3 linked regions of the Catalinimonas alkaloidigena genome follow. The main gene of each other region encodes a partner of the protein of the gene in region 2 in a complex. Links are inferred from orthologs where the notes say so. Each region holds a gene or a part of one and is shown on either strand. Other genes may lie near its edges. The genes, in order: accB, accD and BLR44_RS13050.

What was found.
Region 1: the proteins of accD (region 2) and accB are in contact, whole or in part, in a solved structure (PDB 8UXZ), measured with the Escherichia coli proteins. The link is inferred for Catalinimonas alkaloidigena from one-to-one orthologs.
Region 3: the proteins of accD (region 2) and BLR44_RS13050 are in contact, whole or in part, in a solved structure (PDB 8UXZ), measured with the Escherichia coli proteins. The link is inferred for Catalinimonas alkaloidigena from one-to-one orthologs.

Annotation. Positions count from the first base shown.
Region 1 is NZ_FNFO01000001.1:65,153-71,320, forward strand. What follows is about bases 2,443-5,222. They hold accB (acetyl-CoA carboxylase biotin carboxyl carrier protein), read right to left. Parts: upstream 4,190-5,222; coding sequence 3,695-4,189; downstream 2,443-3,694. Other genes in these bases: accC (acetyl-CoA carboxylase biotin carboxylase subunit), read right to left, coding at 2,443-3,669; efp (elongation factor P), read right to left, coding at 4,197-4,760; BLR44_RS00320 (beta-ketoacyl-ACP synthase III), read right to left, coding at 4,789-5,222. Also shown: BLR44_RS00295 (nitrilase-related carbon-nitrogen hydrolase), read left to right, coding at 1-1,567; BLR44_RS00300 (hypothetical protein), read right to left, coding at 1,530-2,195; more of accC, read right to left, coding at 2,326-2,442; more of BLR44_RS00320, read right to left, coding at 5,223-5,793; phosphate acyltransferase PlsX, read right to left, coding at 5,820-6,168. UniProt on the Escherichia coli protein: This protein is a component of the acetyl coenzyme A carboxylase complex; first, biotin carboxylase catalyzes the carboxylation of the carrier protein and then the transcarboxylase transfers the carboxyl group to form malonyl-CoA.
Region 2 is NZ_FNFO01000003.1:254,824-261,177, reverse strand. Bases 1,740-4,705 are described here. They hold accD (acetyl-CoA carboxylase, carboxyltransferase subunit beta), read right to left. Parts: upstream 3,661-4,705; coding sequence 2,818-3,660; downstream 1,740-2,817. Other genes in these bases: carB (carbamoyl-phosphate synthase large subunit), read right to left, coding at 4,195-4,705; BLR44_RS08180 (DUF4834 family protein), read right to left, coding at 3,721-4,008; radA (DNA repair protein RadA), read right to left, coding at 1,740-2,661. Also shown: BLR44_RS08200 (DHH family phosphoesterase), read right to left, coding at 1-204; BLR44_RS08195 (DUF2179 domain-containing protein), read right to left, coding at 648-1,250; more of radA, read right to left, coding at 1,291-1,739; more of carB, read right to left, coding at 4,706-6,354.
Region 3 is NZ_FNFO01000004.1:522,142-528,464, forward strand. What follows is about bases 1,357-4,291. They hold BLR44_RS13050 (acetyl-CoA carboxylase carboxyltransferase subunit alpha), read right to left. Parts: upstream 3,343-4,291; coding sequence 2,371-3,342; downstream 1,357-2,370. Other genes in these bases: BLR44_RS13045 (patatin-like phospholipase family protein), read right to left, coding at 1,357-1,949; BLR44_RS13055 (hypothetical protein), read right to left, coding at 3,521-4,291. Also shown: BLR44_RS13040 (o-succinylbenzoate synthase), read right to left, coding at 22-1,116; more of BLR44_RS13045, read right to left, coding at 1,182-1,356; more of BLR44_RS13055, read right to left, coding at 4,292-5,896; BLR44_RS13060 (T9SS type A sorting domain-containing protein), read right to left, coding at 5,935-6,323. UniProt on the Escherichia coli protein: Component of the acetyl coenzyme A carboxylase (ACC) complex. First, biotin carboxylase catalyzes the carboxylation of biotin on its carrier protein (BCCP) and then the CO(2) group is transferred by the carboxyltransferase to acetyl-CoA to form malonyl-CoA.

The sequences.
Region 1 (6,168 bases), on a different replicon or contig from region 2:
TTGGTTTACTCCCTGGCCCACGGCTGAGGAGAGCACGATTGAAATCGAAGGACAGACGTATCCTTTCGGTGATATTATTTTCGAAGTGGAAGGCGTACGCATCGGTTTCGAGATTTGCGAAGACGCTTGGCATGGTCCGAAGCGGCCTGGCGTAAGCCATTGCCGGCGTGGCGGGGTCGACCTCATTCTGAACCCTAGTGCCAGCCATTTTGCTTTTGCCAAAACCCTGATCCGGCACGATCTGGTGCTGGACGGGGCGCAGCGCTTCCGGTGTGCCTACGTATACGCCAATTTAATTGGCAACGAGGCCGGAAAGATGATCTACGACGGTGAGATCCTGATCGCTCAGCACGGACGCTTGCTGAAGCGCAACGCGTTGCTGTCGTTCCGGGATGTTAACCTGGTGACCACTGAGCTGGATTTCGATGCCGATCCGGAGCAGCCTCTGCCTTCGTTGCCTCCCTACGCGGTCAGCAAGGAAGAAGAGTTTGCGGCGGCCGTTCCTCTGGCCTTATTCGATTACATGCGCAAAAGCCGCAGTCGGGGGTTTGTGCTCTCCCTCAGCGGCGGTGCCGATTCATCGGCTTGTGCGGTGCTGGTGGCGGAGATGGTGCGCCGAGGTTGTAACGAGTTGGGCGTAGAGGCCTTTGCGCAGAAAGCGGGCTGTCTGACCGAAGAAGAGATGGCCGCCTTGCTGGGAAAAGCACCGGAGGTACAACTACTCTACTTAACGCAGTGCCTGTTACGGTGCGCCTATCAGGGAACGGTCAATTCCTCGCAGGCAACCTTGGCATCGGCCCAGAATCTGGCCGAGTCGGTCGGGGCAGCTTTTTACGAATGGAAAATCGACGATGAGGTTGCAGGCTATACACGTAAAATCGAACGTGCTCTGGGCCGTCCGCTGACGTGGGAACGCGACGACATCACCCTCCAGAATATTCAGGCACGGGCACGCTCGCCCATCATCTGGATGCTGACTAATGCGACAGGAGCGCTGCTGATGGCCACTTCAAACCGAAGTGAGGGCGACGTGGGATATGCCACGATGGACGGGGACACCTCCGGTAGCATTTCGCCCATTGCGGGGGTAGACAAGCACTTCATCAGCCGCTGGCTACGTTGGGCGGAAGAGAGGTTAGGTTACACGGGCCTGCACGATGTCAATTCCCTGACTCCGACGGCCGAATTGCGTCCACTGGAAAACTCCCAAACCGACGAAGGCGACCTGATGCCTTACCGCGTGTTGTACGAGATTGAGCGCCTGGCCATCCGCGACCGTCAGTCGCCTATACACGTGTACCGCAAGCTTGTGGAGGCCGAGCTGGAGCCACCCGCGCTGCTGCGCAGTCATGTCATTAAGTTTTTCCGGTTGTGGTCGCGGAATCAGTGGAAACGGGAACGATTGGCCCCGTCGTTTCACGTGGACGATTTCAGCGTCGATCCGCGCAGCTGGTGTCGGTTCCCCATCCTGTCCAGTGGATTTACGGAGGAACTCAAAGCCTTGGAGTTAGAGGAAGTTCCCGAGCTGATTACGGTTGCTGGGCGTCGAGCGGAATCCAGAACATAAAGCGATAGGAGGCGATGCGGTCATTGCCTTGGCGCGTGCCGTACGTACCCACGTTGTCCAGGTAGTCGCTCATGGCGTTGAACCAGCCTGCCTGAAATCCAACACCATAATAATTGGGAAACGTATACACCGCGCCGAGCGAAGTAGGCAGCATTAGGGTGACCACACCATAGTTTTCGTTCGGTGCGCGGGTGGCCGATTGATCCGCCAGGCGTTTCCCCTCCTGATCTTTGGGCGCGTAACGCAGCAGACCGGCGCCTTGCATCACATAGAGTTTGAAGTGCTCGCGGCTGATTACGTTGAGGCGTAGTGCGTACTGAGCCGCTACCAGCGACGTGGTAAACGACGTGTTGGGGTTGCGTTCCGCCGGGATGTCCTCAGTGAAACGGGGCTGTAAGCTCTGGCCCGTGATGCGCCCTACCGCGAGTTGCAGGCTGCCGTTTAGCCGCTTTTTCCGGTTAAAATGCAGGGCGGCGTGATACAGGGGCGTCCATTGCCGGTACGTCGCCGACAAATCTCCTTTATAGGCGTTCGCACTCAGGCCAACTTCCAGCCACCGGGTGGGTGCTTGGGCGTGCATGCCCATGACGATCATACACATCCCGCAGAGTGTCAGCCATTTTATCATACCACAAAAGATACTTATCCCGAGGGGAGCCTTCCAATTCGATGCAAGTTAATTCCTATTTGCGTGCAAAAACAAAAACCGATCCTGCGGGAAACAGAATCGGTTTCTAAGAAGATTGAGTAACAGGCTTTTATAAGCCTGAAAAATCGAAAGATTCCAGGAATGAGGTATCGAATTTACCAGAGCGGAACTTTTCGTTATCCATCAGGCGAATGTGAAATGGAATGGTCGTTTTCACGCCTTCGATGATGAACTCCTGCAGGGCCCGCTTCATCCGCACGATGGCTTCCTCCCGGGTCTGCGCACTTACGATCAGCTTGGCGATCATCGAATCGTAGTTCGGCGGAATGGTGTAACCCGCGTATACGTGCGAGTCAACCCGTACGCCGTGTCCACCCGGCAGATGCAGGTTGGTGATACGCCCGGGCGACGGACGGAACCCATGCCCCGGGTCTTCGGCGTTGATGCGGCACTCAATGGCGTGCATTTTCGGATAATAGTTCTTACCCGTGACCGGCGTACCGGCAGCGACCTTGATCTGCTCTTTGATCAGGTCAAAATCAGTTACTTCTTCGGTGACGGGGTGCTCTACCTGAATACGGGTATTCATCTCCATGAAGTAGAAATTGCCGTGTTTGTCCACCAGAAATTCGATGGTACCGGCACCTTCATAGTTAATGGACTCGGCCCCGCGTACGGCCGCTTCGCCCATCCGCTTCCGCAGATCGTCGTCCAGGATAGGAGAGGGCGTTTCTTCTACCAGCTTCTGGTGGCGGCGCTGAATGGAACAGTCCCGCTCGGAGAGGTGCGATACTTTGCCGTACTGATCACCCACCACCTGAATTTCTACGTGGCGTGGCTCTTCAATGTACTTCTCCAGGTAAACGCCGTCGTTGCCAAAAGCCGCACCCGCCTCGACGCGCGCGTCGCGCCAGGCTTTGTCAAATTCCTGGGCACTGCGGATCACCCGCATGCCCCGACCACCGCCGCCGGCCGTAGCTTTCAAAATGACCGGGAAGCCGATTTCTTCGGCAATACTTCGGCCTTCTTCCAGTGACTGCAACAGGCCCTCCGATCCAGGAATGGTCGGGACGCCCGCCCGCTTCATGGTATCCTTGGCCGAGGCTTTGTCGCCCATGGAGTTGATCATGTCGGGGCTCGGCCCGATGAATTTGATCTTATACTCCTGACAGACTTTGGAAAACTCCGCGTTTTCGGAGAGAAATCCGTAACCCGGATGAATGGCATCGGCGTTGGTGATCTCGGCCGCTGCGATAATATTGGGGATGTTCAGGTACGATTGGGCACTGACAGCGGGTCCGATGCACACGGCCTCGTCGGCGAATCGCACGTGCAGGCTATCCTTGTCGGCCGTTGAGTAAACCGCTACCGTTTTGATGCCCATCTCGCGGCAGGTCCGAATCACGCGCAGGGCGATCTCGCCGCGATTAGCAATCAAAATTTTCTTAAACATGGGGGAGAACTAGACGTGTGAAAAATCAGATCGGCTCAACCAGGAACAACGGCTGATCGTACTCCACCGGGGTGGCGTTTTCTACCAGCACCTTCACAATTCGTCCGGAAACTTCCGACTCGATTTCATTGAAGAGCTTCATGGCTTCGACAATGCAAAGGGCCTGGCCCGGCTTGATCTCGTCTCCCACGTTGACAAAAGGAGCCGAATCAGGGCTAGTCGACCGGTAGAACGTGCCGATCATGGGCGAGCGCACGGTGATGTGATTTGAAGCAGCAGGTTTCTCTGACGCCGCGGCTGCGGGCGACGGGGTGGCCGGCGTAGCGGGGGCAGCCGGGGCAGAAGCCGCGGCGGGTGCGGCGCTGGCTACCGGTGCTGCCTGCACGGGGGCGGCCGAAACCACAACGGGCTGCACATTCTTTTTGACGGACAGTTTGAACTGCTCAGTTTCGATGTTGACTTCATCGAGACCCGACTGTGCAATGAAACTAATGAGGTCTTGTATTTCTTTTGCTTTCATATACAGCTTATTTGACGCGCTCGTAGTAGGAACGAGTGCGGGTGTCTACACGAATCATCTCATCCTGGTCGATAAACAGAGGGACCTGAATCACGGCTCCGGTTTCCAGCGTCGCTGGTTTGGTGGTGTTGGTGGCCGTATCGCCACGTAAGCCTGGCTCGGTATAGGTTACCTGAAGCTCCACAAACGAAGGCAGTTCACAACTCAATACAGTTTCGGTTTCTGCATGAAACAGAATTTCGACTTCCTGACCATCTTTCAACAGATCGGGCTCGTTGATTTTCGATTCCTCCAGCGGAATCTGCTCGAACGTGTTGGTGTCCATGAAGTGATAGCCCAGGTCATCTTTGTACAGGAACTGATGAGGCCGTCGTTCGATGCGGGCGGTGGTAACTTTCACGCCTGAGTTAAACGTGTTGTCGATCACGCGTCCATTGGAAAGGCTCTTCAGTTTCGTACGCACAAAGGCGGCTCCTTTGCCGGGTTTCACGTGCTGAAACTCTACAATGGTATAAAGGTCGTTGTTAAACTCAATGGTCAAACCGTTCCGAAAGTCTGCGGTAGTAGCCATAGAAATAAGTTAGATTAAAGTAAGTCGGTCAGGAGGGCGTACCGTCGTAAGCCCACTTCAGGTAGATCGCTCCCCAGGTAAACCCGCCGCCAAAGGCCGCCAGCACCAGGTTATCACCTTTCTTCAGTTTGGATTCGTAATCCCATAAGCACAGGGGAATCGTGGCGTTGGTCGTGTTGCCATACCGCTGGATGTTGATCATCACCTTGTCCAGGCCCACGCCCATACGTTGCGCCGTAGCTTCGATGATGCGCTTGTTGGCTTGGTGAGGCACTAGCCACGCTACATCGTTACTGGTCAGGTGATTTTTCGACATGATTTCGGCGGCCACTTCTGCCATGTTGGTGACGGCAAATTTAAAAACGGTGGCTCCTTCCTGGTACACGTAGTGCTCGCGGGCCGCTACCGTTTCCTGCGAGGGCGGACGACGGCTACCACCGGCTTTCTGGTAGAGATGGGCAGCACCGGCCCCGTCGGAATGAAGAATGGCATCGAACAGACCGAATCCCTCCGTATCGGGCTCCAACAGCACCGCACCGGCCCCGTCACCGAAGATGACGCACGTGGTGCGGTCTTCGTAATCGACAATCGACGACATTTTATCGGCGCCGACCACAATCACTTTCTGATAGCGACCCGTTTCGATGAACTGCGCACCGGTCGCCAGCGAAAAGAGAAAGCCCGAACAGGCGGCTTGCACGTCGTAGCCAAACGCATGACGTGCACCCACCATGTCGGCAATGAGGTTGGCCGTAGCAGGAAAAACAAAGTCGGGGGTCGTTGTGGCGCATATGATCAGGTCAACTTCCTCAGGGGCCACGCCTGTTTTCTGGAGTAACTTGCTGACCGCTTCCGCGGCCATGTGAGAGGTGCCCTTTCCTTCTCCTTTTAAGATGCGTCGCTCTTTAATTCCGGTCCGGGTCGTGATCCATTCGTCGTTGGTGTCGACCATAGTCGACAACTCTTCGTTCGTCAGCACATACTCGGGGACGTATCCCTGGATGCCCCGAATTGCCGCTCGAATTTTAGTCATAAAAAAGCGTAAGTACGTACGAAAACCTAGTCTTCGCTAAGGGCTTTCTTGATTTTCAGGTGAATCTGAGCCTCGGCCATGCGGGCCGCCTGTAAGCACATGTTTTTGATGGCCATGGCAGATGAGACACCATGGCCGATCAGGACGTTTCCGTTCACGCCGATGATGGGACTGCCGCCTACAGCTTCGTAATTGAAATTACGGAAGAAATCCAGATCAACTTTGCCCTCCAGCTGCTCAAAGATATGGTGTTCTTCCAAGAGGTCGTAAAAATCCTCGGCCAATTTTAGAATCACGTTGCCCGTAAAGCCGTCACAGACAATTACATCGACTTTGTCGCGGAACAGATCACGGCCCTCGACGTTGCCCACGAAG
Region 2 (6,354 bases):
CACCTCCTCGTTGCCCTGCATCCAGTGAAGGAAACGCGGGTAATCGGAAGAGGTAATGACCTGTACGTCGTGGTATTTTTTCTTCAGGAAGTTAGCCAGCGCCAGCGACGATCCGAGAGCATCAGCGTCCGGCTTGTGGTGGGTCGTAATGACCACCCGCTTCGGCGCGCTGATCAGCGCCCTGAAAGCTTCGAAGTTTCGCATGTAGTGTATTAATCGCCTCCGGTAAGAAAACCTCCGTTTAGGGGATTGACAAAAGACAAAATTGCGGATTATTTCACGGAAAAGCAAAGTGTCGCCCGCTTCGCCCCGAACTCGCACCTGATGCTTAGATTTTGAGCGCTCATGGAAACGATTGGGGTACTGGTCCCTTTTCTTGACGTTATTTTACTCCTAAGCGGCATGTAAGTTTTAGCATCTCCAGGTTACGAACTTGTTACCCATTAGTATAATAACAGGCAATCGATGTGTAAAAGTATGTGGATAACCTCTCTTATTCAGGGAGTTATCCACAGGTTGGGTTTTTGTTAAGCTACAATGAAGTCAGTTTTACCTGTACCTTTTGCTATGTTAAGCGAAAGTTATCCTGGAAAAAAGGAAGCAAACTGAGGGTCTAACCCCAAGGATCGAATTGAACTTTGACGTTATTATTTCCGCCAGGCCTTTTCCCAGAAGTAAAAAGCGGGCCGTTCGGCCAGCGGTGGTGGCAGGGGTTCGGATACGTAGCGGATGTTCTCGACGGTGTAAAATGCGTTGGGATTGAAACGACGGATGATTTCCGTCAGCTCGCCCAGTTGCTTGCGGTTGACGACCGCAAAAATCAGGCTGACTGCCCCGCGACTGCCCTCGGCCGCTACGGTCGTCAGGCGGTATCCCGACTCCTGCATCTGTTTAATCAGGGCATCGGCGTCGCGCTGGGTAATGACCCGGACAATGACGTTGCCCAGGGCAAGGCGTTCTTCGATGGACATGCCCACCAGAATGCCGGTGGCAAATCCGCCCGCATACGCCACGTAAGACGCAATGCTGCTGACGTTCTGCAAGATCTGGCTGATGGCGATGAGCCAGATCAGCGCTTCGCAAAACCCCAGCACCGGGGCTAGTCCTTTGCGGCCCGCCATCATGAACATGATGCGGATGGTAGAGACGGAAACATCGCCGATGCGCGCCAGAAAGATGAACATCGGGACAAGCACCCAGTGAAACAGATCCGGATCGATGCCGAGCGTTTCGGCAATTGAACTTTGCATTCCTAAATCAGTTGACGAAGTGCAAAGGTAAGAAGCGTACCTACATGACCCGGTCGAATACCTCGTCGATTTTGCTGACGGCGTGCACCCGAATCGGAAATTGGTCCAGGTTAAGACCTTTGGTGCTGTAACGCGATATGAAGATTTCCTTGAAACCGAGCTTGGCCGCTTCGCGGATGCGGTTTTCGACGCGCGAGACGGCCCGCACTTCTCCCCCCAAACCCACCTCGCCGGCAAAGCAGGTGCTTCCCGAGACTTCACGATCCTCGTACGAGGAGATGATGGACGTGCAGACGGCCAGGTCAATGGCTGGGTCTTCTACCTTCAGTCCCCCTGCGATGTTCAGAAATACGTCCTGAACGCCCAGACGGAAGCCGCCGCGCTTTTCCAGCACGGCCAGCAGCATTTGCAGTCGTTTGTTGTCGAAGCCGGTAGAAGAACGCTGCGGCGTTCCGTAGGTGGCGGCGCTGACGAGCGACTGGATTTCGATCAGCAGCGGGCGGTTGCCTTCCAGCATAGCGCCGATGGTGACGCCGCTCAGGTCTTCTTCACGTTGGGTGATCAGAATCTCGGAGGGGTTGTTGACCTGCCGCAGGCCGTCGCTGACCATCTCGTAAATGCCCAGTTCGGACGTAGAGCCAAATCGGTTTTTGGTGGTGCGTAAAATGCGGTAGCTGCCGTGCCGCTCACCTTCGAACTGCAACACGGTGTCGACCATGTGTTCCAGCACTTTCGGGCCAGCCAGACTGCCTTCCTTGTTGATGTGGCCGATCAGAAATACCGGTACTCCTGTCTCCTTGGCGAACTTCATCAGCTCGGCGGTGCATTCGCGCACCTGCGATACGCTCCCCGCGCCCGATTCCACCAGGCTGGACTGCAACGTCTGGATCGAGTCGATTACCATCAGGTCCGGCTTCAGGGCGTCGGCCTGCTGGAAAATGTTTTGCGTAGCCGTCTCGGTCAGAATGTAACATTCGTCGCCGGACGGGGCAATGCGCTCCGCCCGCATCTTGATCTGTTGCTCGCTTTCCTCGCCCGAGACATACAAAACCTTTTTTCCTTGCAGACTCACGGCGATTTGCAGCATTAGCGTCGATTTGCCGATGCCCGGCTCCCCGCCGATCAGCACCAGCGAGCCGGGCACGATGCCGCCGCCCAACACACGGTTCAATTCCTGGTCGTACGTGGCGGTGCGGTGCTCCTGCTGATACGTGATGTCGCGGATGGCCCGGGGCTTGGCCGCTACCGTGCGGTCAGGCTTACCGGCGGGGCGCCAGTTGCCTTTCTCTTCTTTCTGGACTACCTCTTCCACGTAGGTATTCCACTCTCCGCAGGCGGGACAACGGCCCAACCACTTGGGCGACTGTGCGCCACAGTTTTGACAAAAATAGACGGTCTTGGCTTTGGCCATCCGGGATAAAAGCGTTTTTAGAATGACAGAACAGGAGCAGACGGCTGATGACCAGAACTGCGGACATCGGCCGTCCGAAGGACGCATTGGCCCTGTTGGTTGTAACAAAAAAAACGCTCCGAAAAATCCGGAGCGTTGGTAAGTTCTTGAGGAAAGTTAGCGCAACATGTGGAATAGCGTTGCGAGCCGATCTTTCATTTCTTTACGATGGACGATAAAGTCCAGGAAGCCGTGTTCTAATACAAATTCGGCGCTTTGGAAACCGGCCGGCAGGTCTTTACCGATGGTTTCGCGAATCACACGCGGCCCGGCAAAGCCAATCAGCGCGTTGGGTTCGGCGATATTGAAATCGCCCAGCATGGCAAACGAAGCGGTAACCCCACCGGTAGTAGGATCGGTCAGCAACGATACATAAGGCAGTTTGGCTTCGTGCAGCAGCGCCAGCTTGGCCGAGGTTTTGGCCATTTGCATCAGCGAGTAACCAGCTTCCATCATCCGCGCACCACCCGACTTAGAAATCATCAGGAAAGGCACTTTGCGCTCCAGTGCGCAGTCGATCGCGCGGGCGATCTTCTCGCCAACCACGGAACCCATCGAGCCACCGATGAACTGAAAGTCCATACAGCCGATCACGATGTCGATGCCCGACATTTTGCCGTAGCCCGTCCGCACAGCATCTTTCAGCCCTTTCTTCTGCTGGGCAGTTGCAATGCGTTCCGGATAAGGCTTGGAGTCGACGAAGTGCAGCGGATCGGCCGACGACAGTTCGGCGCTCAGTTCCTCGAACTGATTCTGATCGAACAGCAGTTCGAAGTATTCGGCCGAGCCGATCTGGGTGTGGTAACTACAGTTGTGGCACGTCCAGGCGTTTTCCTTGTGGGCCTGGGCCAGCATCACCGTTTTGCAGGAAGGGCATTTGTACCAAAGACCGTCGGGAGCTTCTTTTTTGTGCTCCGTGGGAGTGACAATCCCTTTCTCCTTTCTTACAAACCAACTCATAGTAAGGGTGAATGGTAAACAACCGACCGAATCGTCGGTGAATTACCGCCAAAGGTACACTTATTTTACTTCTTCGTAATCGACGTAATCGCCTCCCTGGAAAGAGTCGGGTTTTTGTCGCTGCCGCGCTTCGTCCGGAATGTAATCAATGCGGATGTCGCCTTCCGGACGGCTTTGGGGCGGGGGGGGCGTCTGGCCCCGGCGTGTATACGTGCGCTGATAGGTATGAGCCTGCGAGCGGTCGACCGGGCGCTGGCCCGTCAGCCGGGCTACCATCCGGACAACGTAGCCGCTCAGCACGTAAAACATGTATAAGAAGAAAAGAAAGAGAATGACGGTCTTTAGCACGATAATTCAGAGTTTAACGGGAACGTAAGTACCTATCCAAACCAACTACCCGGTAAGATACCGGTTTCGCTTCGGTCTGCGAAGTCGAAAACGTACCAATGGTTACCTACCGGGAACAGCGGAAGGGAAGCCTGCGACGTCTGACGCCCTCGGCTACCCTTCTGCTGCACAGTATAGTTTTATGTATTAACGGCTTAAGTACAAGTTCCGTTCGGCGTAGACCTTCACAAAAAAGTCATCCTCCAGATTTTCGATGAAGTAGATGGCCTCTCCGGTCGATTTCATCTCCGGCCCCAGTTCTTTGTTCACGTTCTTGAATTTGTTGAACGAGAAGACGGGGATCTTGATGGCGTACCCGTCCAGGTGAGGCTGGAAGTTGAAATCTTTCAGCTTGGCTTCACCCAACATGATTTTCGCCGCGTAGTTGACGTAGTTTTCGCCGTAGGCTTTGCAGATAAACGGCACCGTCCGCGAGGCGCGTGGGTTCGCTTCGATCACGTACACCACTTCGTCTTTGATGGCGAACTGAATATTGAGCAACCCGACCGTGTTCATTGCCAGTGCAATGCGACGCGTGTAGTCACGGATCTGGTTCAGCACGTTCTCGCTCAGGTCGAAGGCCGGCAGCACCGCGTACGAGTCGCCGGAGTGGATGCCCGCCGGTTCGATGTGCTCCATGATGCCGATGATGTAAACATCTTCTCCGTCGCTGATGGCATCGGCTTCCGCCTCGATGGCGTTTTCCAGGAAGTGGTCGAGCAGGATTTTGTTGTCGGGCAGATCGCGCAGGATGTCGATTACGTGGTGCTCCAGTTCCTGCTTGTTGATGACGATCTTCATGCTCTGTCCACCCAGTACGTATGAGGGACGCACCAGAAGCGGGAAGCCCAGTTCGTCGGCCAGATCGAGGGCACGTTCAGCGTCTTCGATCACCCCGAATTTGGGATAAGGAATGCCGTTGTCGCGCAACAAGGACGAGAAGCTACCGCGGTCTTCGGCCAGATCGAGGGCTTCGAAGCTGGTTCCGAAAATCTTGATGCCGTAGCGATTCAGTTTTTCGGCCAGTTTCAGGGCCGTCTGTCCGCCCAGCTGTACAATAACGCCTTCGGGCTTCTCGTGCAGGATGATGTCGTAGATGTGCTCCCAGAACACCGGCTCGAAGTACAGCTTGTCGGCCACGTCGAAGTCGGTCGAAACCGTTTCGGGGTTGCAGTTGATCATGATGGTTTCGTAGCCGAGTTCTTTCGCGGCCAGCACCCCGTGCACACACGAATAGTCGAACTCGATGCCCTGCCCGATGCGGTTAGGGCCTGAGCCCAGCACGATGACCTTTTTCCGATCCGAAACCGCCGACTCGTTTTCATCGGCGAAGGTGGAGTAGTAATACGGTGTTTTGGCTTCGAACTCGGCGGCGCAGGTGTCCACCAGTTTGTAGACCCGGCGAATGCCGATATCGTTACGTTTCTTATAAACCTCGCTTTCGAGGCAACGCAACAGGTGCGCAATCTGCCGGTCGGCATAGCCTTTTTGCTTGGCTTCCATCAACAGCTCTTTCGGCAGGGTGTCGAGCGTGAAGTGCTCTATCTCCCGCTCCAGCGCAATCAGCTCTTCGATCTGAGTCAGGAACCAGCGGTCGATTTTGGTCAGTTCCTGGATCGTCTTCATCGGAATGCCCAGCTTGATGGCATCGTAGATGTGGAAGAGCCGGTTCCAGCTCGGGTGCTTCAGGCTGTAGAGAATCTTGTCCTGATCGCGCAGTTCGCGTCCGTCGGCACCCAGGCCGTTGCGCTTGATTTCCAGCGACTGACAGGCCTTTTGTAGAGCTTCCTGGAAGTTCTTCCCGATGCCCATTACTTCGCCTACCGAACGCATCTGCAGACCGAGTTCGCGGTCGGCGCCGACAAATTTGTCGAAGTTCCAGCGCGGAATCTTCACGATGACGTAGTCGAGCGCAGGCTCGAAGAAGGCCGACGTGGTTTTGGTGATCTGGTTTTTCAGTTCGTCCAGGTTGTAGCCGATGGCGAGCTTCGCCGCCACTTTGGCGATGGGGTACCCCGTCGCCTTGGAGGCCAGTGCCGACGAGCGCGATACCCGGGGGTTGATCTCGATCCCCACGATATCGTCGGTTTCAGGATCGACCGCAAACTGTACGTTACAGCCGCCGGCAAACTGCCCGATGCCGTTCATCATCCGGATGGCCAGGTTGCGCATCTCCTGATAAACCGTATCGGGAAGGGTCATGGCCGGGGCCACCGTGATGGAGTCGCCCGTGTGGACGCCCATCGGATCGAAGTTTTCGATCGAACAGATGATGATAACGTTGCCAGCGCCGTCGCGCAGCAGTTC
Region 3 (6,323 bases), on a different replicon or contig from region 2:
GTCAATGGAATGGCGTGCCGATCAGGCAGGAGGCATGGGCCCGGCCGTGGGGAACTGCCACGTACCCTGCGGATCATAATGCAAAAATCCCTGGAGGATGGTCAGCGGGGCTTGCACGTTGTTGTGGTAGAGTTGCCCGGTACCCAGACCCTGGGGCAGATGAATGTCGTATTCGTCCGTAAACTGGGCAATGGCGTTCAGACCGATGTTCGATTCCAGCGCCGACGTAATCCACCAGCCGATTTGTCGTGCTTCGGCCAGTTCGATCCACTCCCGGCAGGCCCGGAAGCCCCCCACCAAAGTAGGTTTCAGGATGACGTATTGCGGGCGAACCTGGTCCAGCAGCCGCGCTTTTGCCTCACGACCGTAAACGCCGATCAGTTCTTCATCAAGCGCGATGGGCAGCGGCGTTTCGGCGCAGAGCTTCGCCATTTCAGCTACTTGGCCGGCGCGGATGGGCTGTTCGATCGAGTGCAGCTCATACTGTGCCAACCGTTGCAGTCGCGCCAGTGCCTGGTCGGGTGCAAAGGCCCCGTTGGCATCTACGCGCAGGGTAATCTGATCGGGCGAATAGTTTTTCCGGATTTCTTCCAGCAACGCACATTCCGCCTCGAAATCGATCGCACCGATTTTCATTTTCAGGCAGTTGTACCCCGACGCCAGCTTCTGTTCCATTTGTTCCCGCATAAACGCCGCACTCCCCATCCAGATCAACCCGTTGATGGGCAGCCCCGCGTCACCCCGGCTGAAGGCATTGTCGAAGATCCGGCGTACTCCTCCGTTCCGCCAATCGGCCAGCGCCGACTCCAGACCAAAGCGAATCGATGGAAATTCGGACGGTACCAGGGCATCCAACAGGGCGGCCTCGTTGTTCGGATCGTACGTCACCGCGCTGAGGTTCTGGCAGATCTCATGCAACCGCGCTTCGAAATCGGGACGGTCGTCAGGGCTTAACCCGCGCAGGGGACCGCATTCGCCCCAGCCTTCGCGGCCGGGAAACGCCTCGACCGTAAGGCGGATCAACCACGTTTTCTTCTCGGTGAGAACTCCCCGCGAAGTGCCCGCCTCGAAGCGGAAACGCAGTTGATACGGAAGGTAGGTACAGGTAATACGCATGCGATACGACAAAAATGCGCCGCTCGAAAGAGACGACGCATCGGGTTTTCTACTTTACTAAGAACTTACGACGCCAGTCGGCGGCCAATCATTTCGAGGGCAGGCAGGCTTTTGGTGTACTCGTAGCCGATGTCGAAGATTTCCTGCGCCCGTTTCAGATCGAAAATTGTAAACTTCGAGAGCTCAGGCGGTTCGATGAATAAATTACACAAGGGAATCCGCTCGCGCACATTGTCGTTGATCGCCAGTTGAAACGCCCGTTCCATGGTGGAGCGTAACGACCGGATCTCGGGGCGCTCCGGGTAACAGTTGGTATGCACGCCGATGATAAAATCGCTGTGACCGACCAGAGGTTCGACGGGCATATTGTTCAACACACCGCCGTCGATCAGGCAATGGCCGTTGATTTCGATGGGCGCGAAAAGCCCGGGAATGCAGGTAGAGGCCGTCACCGGGCGTAGCAACTCTCCCGACGAAAAGTAGACCAGCTCCCCGTAGGTAAGGTCGGTCGTGGCGACGATCAGTTTTGTGTTCAGCTCTTCGAACGTATCCACCGGCATCTGCCGACGAAAAACCGCCTGAATCAGGTCAATTCTCAACAAGCCGCGCAAGTTGGTGGCCGGTCGGAGCGCGCGCAGAAACGACGTTTGCGTAATGATGCTCAGAATCTGTTCGGGGCTCAGACCTGCAGCATAAAAGGCACCGGCCAAAGCACCCGCGCTGGTACCGGTGATCATGTGGGGGCGAATGCCATTTTCCTCCAGCGCTTTCAGGACGCCCAGATGAGCGATTCCCCGCGCTCCTCCGCCTGACAAAGCAATGCCAATCTTCATACAATGGTGTTTGGTGCTACACTAATTTTGCGCCTGATCTCCCCACTGCGTGGTTTTTTACGTACGCTACCTACAATTCGGGGAGGCGCTTCAGGGGGATCATGCCTCAAAAAACGATCCAGGTTGTTGGTTTGATCTGCGCTCGTCTCCGCTTATAAAACGAACGAAATCACTTTTTTGTGTATTGACGCTGGCCTTAAAAAGTAACTATTTAACATCAGAATTGTTACTTTTTGAGTACTATTATTAACAAGTATCACTCGACTTAAAGCAATGCGCTCTTTCGCCACCCCTTCCTGTTCCGAAAGATAAGAAGTTTAGGGGATCGAATCGCGATGACGTAGGCTTCCGGGCAAGGAGGCATAAAAAAACCACCAATCTTAGGCAGACGGTGGTTTACTGAGGAAGTGTATTTCTTCGATTAAGAGCCGGTCACTTTCGGAGCCGATTCCAGGACAACGCCCATGTGGGTGAATTTTTCGATGCGCTGGTGGATCAGCTCATCCGTCGGAATCTGCGATAGCTCTTCGATCTGCTGGAGAATAGCCTCTTTCACCACGGTTTTCATCAACACCGGATCGGTGTGCGCGCCGCCAAGAGGTTCGTCCAGAATGCCGTCGATCAAACCGAATTCCAGCATGTCGCTGGCTGTCAGTTTCATCGTTTCGGCCGCTTGCTCTTTGTATTCCCAGCTCCTCCACAGAATGGTCGAGCAGTTTTCGGGCGAAATGACAGAATACCAAGTGTTTTCCAACATGAATACGCGGTCGCCAATAGCAATGCCCAAGGCACCACCCGAGGCACCTTCGCCAATCACGATGCAAATCACGGGCACGCGCAGCATGAACATTTCCCGCAGGTTACGGGCGATGGCTTCACCCTGGCCACGTTCTTCAGCCTCTACACCCGGATAAGCGCCGGGGGTATCGATAAACGTAACGATCGGCTTGTTGAACTTTTCCGCCATTTTCATGAGGCGGAGGGCCTTCCGGTATCCTTCCGGGTTCGCCATGCCGAAGTTGCGGTACTGGCGTTGTTTGGTGTTGTGCCCTTTCTGATGGCCGATCACCATTACGGTTTGTCCTTCGATGTCGGCCAGGCCCCCGACCATGGCTTTGTCGTCGCCTACCGTACGGTCGCCGTGCAGTTCGATGAACCGATCGGCAATGGCTTCGATGTAATCCAGGGTATAGGGTCGGTCCGGGTGACGCGACAATTGTACGCGCTGCCAGCGCGTCAAATTGGTGTAAGTGTTGCGTTTTAGTTGGTTGATCCGCTCTTCCAGCGTTCGCACCGCTTCGCTTACGTCAACTCCGTTTTCGTCCGCCAGGCGCTTCATATCGGCCAGCTTAGACTCCAACTCCACGATCGGCTTTTCAAAATCTAACAGCATTACGGATAGGCTAGTGTCAGGCTTGGGCGGAACGCCGCCCGGATGTAAAAGTAAAGAGTATCGGGCACAATGTTAAAAAAATGTTACGGAGCTTTTTATACAACATAACATACTCTAAAAAGTAAAAACCCGTTCCTCTCAAAATTAGAGGAACGGGTAGCTTTATACGGATGAACATTTAGCGCTGTGGGAAAATGCCGCCGGAAGCGGGCGCACCGTAGAGGGCGGGTTGCAGGTACTTGCCCGCATCACCTGCTGTTTTTGAGACTTCTGCCTGTTTTTGCTGCGGATATGCCTGCAGGTAGGCGTCGTCACGATCCACGTAAATGACCCAGGAAACAACCGTACCCGCGTCGGCCAGGGTACCGCCCCCGATCTCAAAGGTGTTGCCGCTCACTTCCGTCTGGACGTAAAGATCGACGTGCTTGCCGATGGGCGTCAGGTGATAGGTGTACGTTAATCCGTTGATGTCGGCGAAGTAGGCCGGCAGGGTTACGGTCAGCGAACCGCTGCCGTCCAGCGTAGCGCGTCCCCGGTATACGTGCAGCACTTCGTTCGATTGCAGAGCAAAATGACGCAGCATTTGGCCCGTAGGGTCGGCCGGATGATCCATGACAATGCCCTGCGTGCCGGACGAAAGCAGTTCGCCGTTGGCAAAGACAGCGGCATCGCCGGCGTTGGTGCGGGTCTGTTGCCCCACGACTCCCCGCGCGCCTTGTCCCAACACCGCTGCCCCGTCGCCCCGGTTGATGCCAAGCAGCCCGATGGCCTTACCGCTGGCGTAGCCCGCTACCGCAGCGTGCGCATCGCCGGTGGCCTCTCCCACCGAAACGTGGTTTGAGTCCGGCATGGCGGCCGACGTATAACCAATGCCCAACCGGCCTGCTGCCGACAGCACCATGCGTTCGGTGTTATCGGTTTTGAAAACCAGATCGGCCGCATTTTTCGAACCGATGAATTCGCCCGTATTTACGTCATTACCCGTCAGGGCCCAACTGGTGTCGGCCAGAAGCGGTGCCAGATCGATTTCCTGCGTATTGTCGGGCTCTACAACCTGCAACTTGGTGCCGACCAGGCCCAGGCCCAGAATCAGTTCGTTGGTAGCGTCGGCATCGGCGTCGTTTTTCAGGCTGGACAGGTCCACCGTTTTGGTGCCGCCCGCGTCGGTCAGTTTCAGGTCCATACCGTCCAACGTCGCGCTGGTCAATAGTTCGTTCGTTGTATCGGCGTCAATGTCGTCCACCAAGCTGGCCAGATCGACGGTTTTGGTACCGCCCGCATCGGTCAATTGCAGCTCTGTTCCACTCAATTGCGCATTGCTCAGCAATTCATTAGTAGCGTCGGCATCGGCGTCGTTTTTCAGGCTGGACAGGTCCACCGTTTTGGTGCCACCGGCATCGGTCAGCTTCAGGTCCATCCCGTCCAACGTCGCGCTGGTCAACAATTCGTTGGTAGCGTCGGCGTCGGCATCGTTTATCAATCCTGCCAGACTCACCGATTTGTTGCCCCCCCGATCTTTGATGGTCAGCGTAGTGCCCGTCATCGAAAAGTCGGTAATCAACTCGTTGTTGGGGTCGGCGTCGGCATCGTTTACGCCGTCTTTCAGCGACGCAAGTTCAACGGTTTTCTTCCCGCCACGGTCCGTCAATTCCAGCTTGGTGCCGTTCAGCACAGCATTAGTCAACAGCTCGTTGTTAGGATCGGCATCCGCGTCGTTTACGCCGTCTTGCAGCGACGCGAGTTCTACCGTTTTGGTGCCGCCCGCATCGATGATCTGCAACTTGGTGCCCGTCAGCTTTACTTCTTCGATCAGTTCGTTGCCGGGATCGGCGTCCGCGTCGTTTTTCAGCGATGCGAGTTCGACAGTTTTCTTGCCGCCGTTGTCGGTCAGTTCCAGCTTGGTGCCGTTCAACTGAGCGCCGGTCAGCAATTCGTTGGTTGGATCGGCGTCCGCATCTTCCAGGCCCGTTACCAAGCCACTCAGGTCGATGGTTTGGGTACCACCCGCGTCGACAAGCTCGAGGGTTTTACCGTTCAGTCGCGCGCTTTGCAACAGTTCGTTCGTGGCGCTGTTGTCGGCCAGCTTGACGGCACTCCCGTCGCTCAGAAAGAGCGTATCGTTGCGCAACGTCAGCGTCTGGAGTTCGTTGGTCGGGTCGGCGTCGGCGTCGTCCTTGTTGGCGACGTCTTGTGCATAGAGGGCATAAGGCACCGAGACGAGGGGATTTACGCCCATGGCGATGTAGTTCGTACCGCCGTCGGGGTCTACTTCGACCTGCAAATGGTGCGACCCGCTTTCCCAGGCAACTTCGCCCAGCGTACCAAATTCGGGGGTGCCGTTGCCGATCTGCAGCGTGAAGAGGCCAAAGGCATTGGTCGTCACTTCGTGCACTTCGACATAGCTGATGTCTTCCTGGAGCTGTCCGCTCAGGATGGTGATGCGGACGTTCATCTCGCGGTTGGGTAGGACGTTGCCGGAGGCATCGCGGGCAACGGCCTGGTAGTTGATGCGTTGAGGACTTTGCGCCAAGGCGGCCAGACTCAACCACATCATGAGGCACGCAGTTGCTAAGTGCTTCATGGAGCTGGTGTTTAGTTTAACTTCTGGATTTTGTAGGTGGAGTAAACCTGGCGATTCGGAGCAGAGAGGCGCAACAGGTACTGTCCACCCGCTAATTGGCTCAGGTCGAGCCGGGCAGGGAGGGAACTAATTTCGCTGGGGAGATGATCGATGCGGCGACCAAGCAAGTCGGTCCATTCCAGTTGAATGCGGGTGCCCGTTTCGGGGCCTTCCAGAATCAGAAAATCAAGCGTAGGATTCGGGTAGACTTTCACGCTCCAGACACTCCGCATCGGTCCGGTCAGGCTCGTGATGGTCAGGCGCGGTTGGTGAAACCCCTGGGTGAGCGTAAAGCGCTCCGGGTCCTTCGTTTCCACGGCAACTTCGCCCACGGTCCAGTCCAGGCCAAAGTCCTGAACGA